2 regions of the Litchfieldia luteola genome follow, and region 1 is predicted to be linked to the other one. Evidence: riboswitches for the same ligand, from Rfam matches in the RefSeq annotation. Region 1 holds a riboswitch; the other holds the start of a gene.
What was found. Region 1 has a riboswitch for thiamine pyrophosphate ahead of tenI (thiazole tautomerase TenI). Riboswitches for the same ligand answer to the same signal wherever they lie in the genome.

Region 1 (4,415 bases):
GTCATTGACTTTGTCGACCGAATTATCCTCTTTGATGGGAAAGGACAAATCATTGCTGATGGAGATAAAGATGAAATTTTCCTGAACTACAAGAAAGAAATTAAAGCTCAGGGAATTTGGTATCCGGGCGTATGGGATGAGTATGTCAGTGAAAGGCCATCTAACCTGCCAGATTTTATGGAAGATGCGAATGAAGTCCTTAGGTTAGAAAACTTTACAGGCTACCGGAATAAAGAAGCAAAAATACATGTACCTGATTGTACAGTCAAAGCAGGAGAATGGATTGTAATTGTTGGAGAAAATGGTGCCGGAAAGAGTACGTTATTACATGCCTTATTTCAATTTATTAAAACGTCAGGACACTATGATTTAATGGAGACAAACATTCAACATATCCAAAAACTGACTAAGTATTTAACATTTGTTTTTCAAAATCCTGAATTCCAGTTCATTACGAATTCTGTCTATGAAGAGATAGCCTATTCATTAAAAATGGAGAAGGTCAATGATAAGGAAATTGAAGAAAAAGTAAATGAACTGTTAACTCTTTTTCAGTTGGAAAATCACCGCAAACAACATCCCTATCAACTATCAATGGGACAAAAGCGCAGATTAAGTGTAGCAGCATCCATTGTTAAGGGGCAAAGAATCATGCTCCTAGATGAACCAACATTTGGCCAGGATTCAAAAAATACATTCGCATTGCTTGAGCTCATTGAACAGTATCGTAGAAAAGGAACGACTATATTGATGGTGACACATGATGAACAAATTGAAGCTCATTTTGCCACAAGGGTATGGCATATCGAAGCTGGCGAGCTGATCAATGATCGAGTTCAAACTAGGTCTCAGCCTTTTTTAGAAAGGAAAGTGACCTATGCAAATTAACTTTTCATTTGAAGAAACCTGGCTGCACAAGATTAATCCAAGTGTAAAACTACTTACGATGATATTTCTACTATTTATCGTACTGTTTATTCATAACCTAAACTTTATGATGAACTTTGCCATTATCACTCTCATTCTCTACTGTTTTTTTACAGGACACCCAACGAAACGAGTACTACTCTTTTCCATACCCTTTGTGATTGTATTTATTTCTACAGCATCCTCTATGATTCTGTTTGGAAAAGGTGATACTACTTGGCTTAAATGGGGGCTCATTTCTATTTCGGAGGAGAGTTTTTATAGAGGAATACACATTGGTTTTCGAGCTCTCACTTTTGCAGCCTTAGGATTGACCTTTGCATTAACAACAAGACCTGTTTATTTATTTTATTCCTTAATGCAACAGTTAAAACTAAAGCCAAAATATGCGTATAGCTTTATGGCTGCAGTGAGGCTTATACCGATTATGATTGAAGAATTCCAAACCATCCGAAATGCCATGAAAGTTCGTGGTGGGGATGACAAAAATGGGATTCTATCTATTTTTAAAAAAATGAAATCCTACACGATACCTATGTTATCCCAAAGCATTCGTCGAGCACACAGAATTGCAGTTGCTATGGAAGCGAAAGGATTCTCAGATACGACAAAGAGAACGTATTATTATCAGGTAGGCTACTCAAGATATGATCTGATATTTATATTGTACTTTGTCATTATGTTACTAGTAGGCTATGTACTTGCTATCAATCTACCTTACTTACCAGCAACAGATATACGCTATAACTAAATTGATTGAGAATCTAACGATGTATGTTATACTAAGGGTAATCTAATAGCTATTTATTCACTAGGGGAGTCAGACTGTTGACTGAGATGGAGAACGTGTTTCCAGACCCTTTGTACCTGATCTAGATCATGCTAGCGTAGGGAAGTGGAGCGGTTAACATTACCTATTGATATAACCTAACCACTCTTCCTTACTGGAATGAGTGGTTTTTTTATTTTCCTACTAAGGGGATTTTTTAATGGCAAAAAAAGAGCTTCATATCATCTCGACTGGACAGCAGCCAATAAAAGAATTTGTAAGCACTATAGCCAGCATTCATGATTATGTTGACTATATACATATTCGAGAAAAAACGAAAACAGCTAAAGAAATCTTTGATACTGTGATGTACCTTACAGAAAATAAAATTCCGTTATCTAAAATAATAATAAATGACAGAGTAGATGTGGCTGCTGTTACAAGAGTAGCAGGAGTGCAACTTGGTTACTCAAGTTTAGATGTTGAGTCAGTTAAATCTAGATTTCCAGAATTAAAGATTGGCTGTTCAATCCATTCAAAAGAAGAGGCTATCGCTGCTGAGAAAAATGGGGCTAACTTCTGTTTATTTGGCCATATTTACTCAACTAAGTCTAAACCTGGAATAGCTCCAAGAGGAATTACAGGCTTAACAGAAGTTGTTAGCACAACCAATTTACCAGTTATAGCGATAGGTGGAATTCAGCCTCAAAGTACACTAGATGTTATTGAAGCGGGAGCCGCTGGCATTGCCGTATTATCTGGTGTCTTATTGGCTTCTAACCCTTTAGGTGCAGTAAAAGAATATGCATACAAACTAGGAAGGGAAGGTGTACATAATGAAGCAAGAAAACTATGATGCTATCATTATTGGTGGTGGTGTCAATGGTTGTGCGGTAGCCTACAATCTTGCCAAGAGAGGTAGAAAAGTAGTTTTATTGGAAAAAGACCGAATAGCTAGTAAGTCCTCTGGAGCTGCTGCTGGAATGATTGCAGCACAAACAGAGCTTGATGAAGATGGTCCACTGTTTTCTTTGGCACGTAAAAGTAGAAGCATGTTTACTGATCTTGCTATAGAACTTAAGAAGGTAAGCGGAATTGATATAGAACTCGTGAACAAAGGCATGTATAAGGTTGCTTTAACAGAAGAACAAGAAGAGGAACTAAAAGGAATTATTAAAGTCCAAACGAATCTTGGTGAAAAAGCTGAGTGGCTTACAGCTAATGAGTTACGCATGAAGGAACCCGCAATTTCATCAGAAGTAAGGGGCGCAATGTATGTCCCAGAAGATGGGCAAGTATCTGCACCACACCTTACCGCTGCCTTTGCCAGCTCTGCAGCTGCGCTAGGAGCTGAAATAAAAGAATTTACCGATGTGTATTCAGTTGAATATGAAAGCGGACAGGTAAAAGGGGTTATCACAAATGAGGGGAGGTTTACTAGCGAGAACATCATCGTGTGTACCGGTGCATGGAGCAAAAAAGTGTTGGAAGAAACAAATATTGAGCTAGACACTTATCCTGTTAAAGGCGAGTGTTTCTCTGTAAAAACAACTAAGCCCCTCGTTGAAGGTTCAATCTTTTCTCATGGTTGTTATATCGTGCCTAAAAGAGGTGGTCGCTTAATTGTTGGAGCAACAGTAAAACCACATACTTTCGATCAAAAAGTAACGGTTGATGGTGTAGCAACGTTAATGGAAAAAGCAATTAAACTAGTTCCTGAGATTGCTAGTACAGAATGGGAGACGGCATGGGCTGGTATTCGACCTCAAACGGGTGATGGACTTCCATATATCGGGGAGCACCCAAGTATACATGGGTTGTTTATTGCGACTGGTCATTTTAGAAACGGCATATTGCTAGCACCTGTGACTGGGGAATTACTTGCAGATTATGTTGAACGTAAACCAATTGATGAGAAGATTGTTTCAGCTTTTCGAATTGATCGTTCAATGGTTCATCAGTTTGAGTAGGAGTGATTGAGAAATGAAGTTAATCATAAATGGAGATAGAGTGGAAGTGCCAGAAAGTGTCCAGGATGTATCAATGCTATTATCGCATTTTAGTCTGGATCAAAAGGTTGTTATTGTCGAATGGAATTCATCTATTTTAGAAAAAGGGTCTCATCAAGAAACAAGATTATCTGATGGAGACCGTATTGAGATTGTACATTTTGTAGGAGGCGGATGATATGTTGAAAATAGGAAAATACGAATTTAACTCTAGACTTTTATTAGGTACAGGAAAATACCCGAACTTTGACATTCAAAAAGAAGCGGTAGCTGTATCTGAGTCTGAAATTTTAACTTTTGCAGTAAGAAGAATGAATATTTTTGAAGCTAGCCAACCTAACTTTTTAGAAAAGCTTGATCTTAGCAAATATACGTTACTACCAAATACAGCAGGTGCGAAAACAGCAGAGGAAGCAGTTAGAATTGCTAAGCTTGCAAAAGCATCTGGACTTTGTGACATGATCAAAGTTGAAGTAATTGGTTGCCAGAAAACGTTGCTGCCAGATCCAGTAGAAACGTTAAAGGCGTCAGAAGAGTTACTGAAAGAAGGTTTTATCGTTTTACCTTACACGTCAGATGATGTATTATTAGCAAAACGTTTAGAAGACTTAGGCTGTCATGCAATTATGCCAGGAGCATCTCCAATTGGGTCTGGCCAAGGAATTATTAACCCATTAAATCTAAGATTTATCATTGAACAATCAAGCGTT
Region 2 (4,415 bases), on a different contig from region 1:
GTTTTTCTGTACAACTTCTTGATTCGTCAGTGTAGTTTATTTTATAATTGAACTAACTAAAAAAGATCAGATGCTGCGAACATCTGATCAATAGCATCTACAGCCGCAATGTGAGCGGCCACCAAGTATAACAAGTACTTACTCAGAAGAAGTAGCTACCCTTTACCTAGGTCAGGCGGGGGAGGTTACTTCTTTTTGTTTTCGACGAATAACATGATCACAATTGTTAATACACCTACCAATACGAGATTAGAATGAAGTGCCACAGTGATTGCCTCGAACGTCGTCATCTTACCACCTCCCTTCAAGGGAAATGGTGAACTGCCCACCTGCTTGTATAGATACTAGTTTAATATTAGCACCAAGTAGCAAAAAATTCTATCACTTTTAGAACGTATGTTCGTTTAAAGGTAGAAAAGAGTAAATTTTACCTATAGTTTAAGAGGGAGATTAGAATCATGACATCTTTCCTAAACAACTGTTTAATTTGTTCTTCTTAATCAACTAATACAAGCATAAACTAGGATGAGGTGATAATTATGGAAAAAATAATTAACACGTTGGAACAGCACGATCTAGTTTTTTTAGGAACAGAATTGGACAACTCGAATAATAAAGTTATTGTTTACAAGTTTAAAAGTAGGGATAACTATTGTATTTTTGCAATGTATAAAAAAGAAGGAAAGAATCAATGGAGTGACCCGTTTTCTTGTGATGCTGCGATATTAACGTTTGAAGCGAAATCACAGGTATATAACAACAAGTGTATACATATTGGGGATATTCGTGGGCATAAGCACAATCGCGGTCTTGGATCCATTCTCATAAAATATTTAAAGTCGTATTGCTTGTCAGAAGGGATTATTGAAATTGTTGGAGATATTTCAGATAACCCAGAAGGCTTGAGGAATTTTTATAGAAAGCACAATTTTAAAGTGAAAATTGATGAACGAAACGGAGTGGGCACTGTTCGCTGGGTAAAATGGTACGATTTAGAAACGAAGAGGGTTAAACTGTAAAAAATACCGGGCCGCGTTCGCACCGGTATTTTTTGTGGGAAAGTTCCAAAGGGAATCAATTATTATTCTTCAAGTTTGTATACTTTCAAGTGTAGGTAGACTGTTAGTAAACTACCAAGTAAAAATACAGTTGCTCCTGTCCATGTAGTGGGATATAGATATTCGATGAGTTCCAAGTGAGCACCACCTTAAAAGAATATATTAATAGTGAAAATGTTAATTTTTATTATATCGACGATGTATCTGTTTTATGAAATGATAAGTCTTAAAATTCAGAATTTTATCTGAAGGCATATTATTGAAATGGCTTATAGTTTGCACGATAAAAGCATAACCTTTGAAGGGAGTTTCTTAAGATGCAATAATAGATGTAGAAAAGAAGAAAGGAGTTTGATTGGATGAAGGTTTGTGTAGTAGGAGCGAATGGACAAATTGGAAAGTTACTTGTAGACCTCCTGCAGGATAGTGAGGCATATACGGTTAGAGCGATGGTACGAAAGAATGCACAGGTTGAGTTCTTTAAGACCAAAGGTGTAGAAACGGTTGTAGCTAGTCTCGAAGATGGAGTCGAACAAGTGGCTGAGGCAATTAGAGGTTGTGATGCGGTCGTATTTACAGCTGGATCTGGTGGGCAAACTGGATATGATCAAACTCTTTTAATTGATCTTGATGGTGCGGTAAAAACAGTGGAGGCATCAGAGCAAGTGAATGTTAACCGCTTTGTGATGGTAAGTGCGCTTGGGGCGAATACACGTGATAACTGGAATGAGAAGCTCCGACCGTATTATGTTGCGAAGCACTACGCAGACAGAGCACTTGTTCAAAGTAGATTGAACTATACGATTGTAAGGCCAGGTGGTCTTCTAAATGAAGATGAAACAGGAAAGGTGACTGTAGGACCTAGTTTAGAACGAGGATCTGTTACTCGAGCTGATGTTGCAAAGGTTGTAATGGAGTCACTTTCTGAAGAAACCACGTACCATAAGGGGTTCGATCTGGTGAATGGGGAAACTCCTGTGAGTAAGGCACTGAAAGGTTTATAGTCAGAAAGATTTACAGTGTTGGAGTATTCAATTCAGTTCACCTTTAGCAACTAAATCAAATAATTAACATTTAACACTTTAAACAAATATATAATTCGGTTATAATCAACTATGAACTTAATAACTTGTATACCACAAGGGGAGCTTTACGCTGAGAGTGAACAGTTTTTCTCTGTTCTGACCCTTCGAACCTGTTAGATAATGCTAGCGCAGGAATGTGAAATAGAGACATAGGTATTTTGTAATACCTATGGAATCTCCCCTTGAGGTTACGAATAATGAACAAAGGGGAGATTTTTTTATGAAGAAAATGAACTTGCAAGCAATGATTGAAGCTTCTATCTTCGCTGCATTTGCACTAATTCTTGATTTTTTACCTTCCATTCAACTAGGACCATGGATGTCCATTTCAGTTGCGATGGTTCCAATCTTTATTTTAGCATTACGTTGGGGCTTCAGAGTGAGTTTAGTAGCTGGTTTTCTATGGGGACTACTTCAGGTAGTAACCGGGGATGCCTACTTTTTAACGCCACTTCAATTTGCGATTGAATATTTTATTGCTTTTGCATTTGTTGGGTTTGCGGGACTGTTATATCCTGCCATCCAAAAAGCAGTTAAGGAAAATAATAAGGGTGCTATTGCACTTTGGGTAATTGTTGCTGTATTAGTAGGAACAGTTGCACGCTATTTCTGGCACTTTATAGCAGGTGTTGTTTTCTGGGGAGACTATGCGCCAGAAGATATGTCTCCAGTTATTTACTCTCTATTTGTTAACGGTGGAACAGCACTAGGAGCATTCATCTTATGCTCAATTGTTTTAGTCCTTTTACTTGTAACTGCTCCTCGTTTAGTAAAGCAAAAAGAAACAATCGGTGGAGTTTCAAAATAATAAATTCTAAACACAAGGTAACGCTCAGATTAATTTCTGGGTGTTATTTTTTTTGAAAAAGAGCATCCCTACCAGATGTAGAAATGCTTATTTAATATCGTTTTTTTATAAGGTTAATCGAAATCAGCATTAGAAATGAAATAGAGAGTATGATTATAACTAAGGTCCATGCTAGGCCCATGTTTCCTGAATCCATTGCAACATAAATGGCAGTGGGAATCGTTTGAGTTTTCCCAGGTATATTCCCAGCAAACATGAGTGTAGCACCAAATTCGCCTAGTGCACGGGCAAAGCTTAAAATTCCTCCAGTAATGATGGCTTTCGATGCCAGTGGAACAGTAATCTGTAAAAATACATTCCACTCACTTGCTCCATCAATTCTAGATGCATCTTCTATGTCCTTATCAATGGATTCGAATCCAATTAGAACGGATTGGTACATCAATGGGAATGAAACAACAATGGCAGCAATAACAGCAGCCCACCATGTGAAAATAATCGGTTGATTAAACAACCATTCAATGAATTGACCAATGTATGAGTTTTTACCAAAAATCACGATCAATAAGAATCCAACGACAGATGGAGGCAAAACTAAAGGTAAAAGCAGCAATGTGTCAACTATCGATTTCCCTTTAAACGTTCGATTTGCCATTAGACGAGCAATTAGTACACCTAAAATCAAGACGACAAGTAAAGAAAACGAAGCAATTTGTAAAGAGAGTTTTACAGGGCTCCAGATTACGTCATTTATCATTTTAAAAGACCCACAAATCCGTAGCTTTCGAGAATAGATAGAGCTTCTTCTGTTTGCATAAAATCGAAGAATAGCTTGGCCTCATTTGGATTTTTACTCTCTTTTAAAATACCTAAAGGATATATGATAGGTGAATGTGTATCTTCCTTAGCTATCTCTTGAATTTCAATTTTAGCTGATGCAAGGGCATCTGTATGATAAACAATTCCTGCATCTACATTTCCTGTTTCAACATATGTTAAGACCTGTCGTACATCTTTTGCAAAAACAATTTTTTGTTCAAGGCTATTCCAGATTCCTAATTTCACTAACACTTCTTTAGCATAATTCCCGGCAGGAACAGTCTCAGGTGTACCAATCGAAATTGTTTCTCCTTGAGATGGTAAATCCTCAAACATTTTTATTTCCTTGCTGTTCTCTTTAGGTGTTATTAAAACTAATGAATTCCCGACTAAATCGACTCCACTATCAGGTGTAATAAACCCTTTTTCAACTAAATCATAAAACTTGTCCTCGGCTGCCGAAAAAAATAAATCAGCTGGAGCACCCTGAATGATTTGTTGCTGCAAGGTACCTGAGCTCCCAAAGTTATATGTGATTTTAATTTCTGGATACTTTGCTTCAAATTTAGATTTAATTGCGTTCAACGCATCAGTTAAACTGGCTGCAGCTGAGATGGTTAGCCCTACTTGGATATCTTTATCTTT

Region 2: it holds a riboswitch for thiamine pyrophosphate, as region 1 does, so the genes downstream of both, thiT (energy-coupled thiamine transporter ThiT) here and tenI (thiazole tautomerase TenI) in region 1, are expected to answer to the same signal.

The regions. Positions count from the first base shown of each region.
Region 1 is NZ_JAGGKM010000001.1:261,484-265,898, forward strand. Features, by position in the region: gene J2Z26_RS01400 (ABC transporter ATP-binding protein) at 1-888, shown strand, start outside; gene J2Z26_RS01405 (energy-coupling factor transporter transmembrane component T family protein) at 878-1,678, shown strand; TPP riboswitch at 1,731-1,838, shown strand; gene tenI (thiazole tautomerase TenI) at 1,917-2,552, shown strand; gene thiO (glycine oxidase ThiO) at 2,533-3,666, shown strand; gene thiS (sulfur carrier protein ThiS) at 3,680-3,883, shown strand; gene J2Z26_RS01425 (thiazole synthase) at 3,885-4,415, shown strand, end outside.
Region 2 is NZ_JAGGKM010000009.1:49,845-54,259, reverse strand. Features, by position in the region: gene J2Z26_RS20100 (GNAT family N-acetyltransferase) at 540-1,019, shown strand; gene J2Z26_RS20095 (SDR family oxidoreductase) at 1,418-2,062, shown strand; TPP riboswitch at 2,190-2,295, shown strand; gene thiT (energy-coupled thiamine transporter ThiT) at 2,364-2,951, shown strand; gene modB (molybdate ABC transporter permease subunit) at 3,043-3,708, opposite strand; gene modA (molybdate ABC transporter substrate-binding protein) at 3,705-4,415, opposite strand, start outside.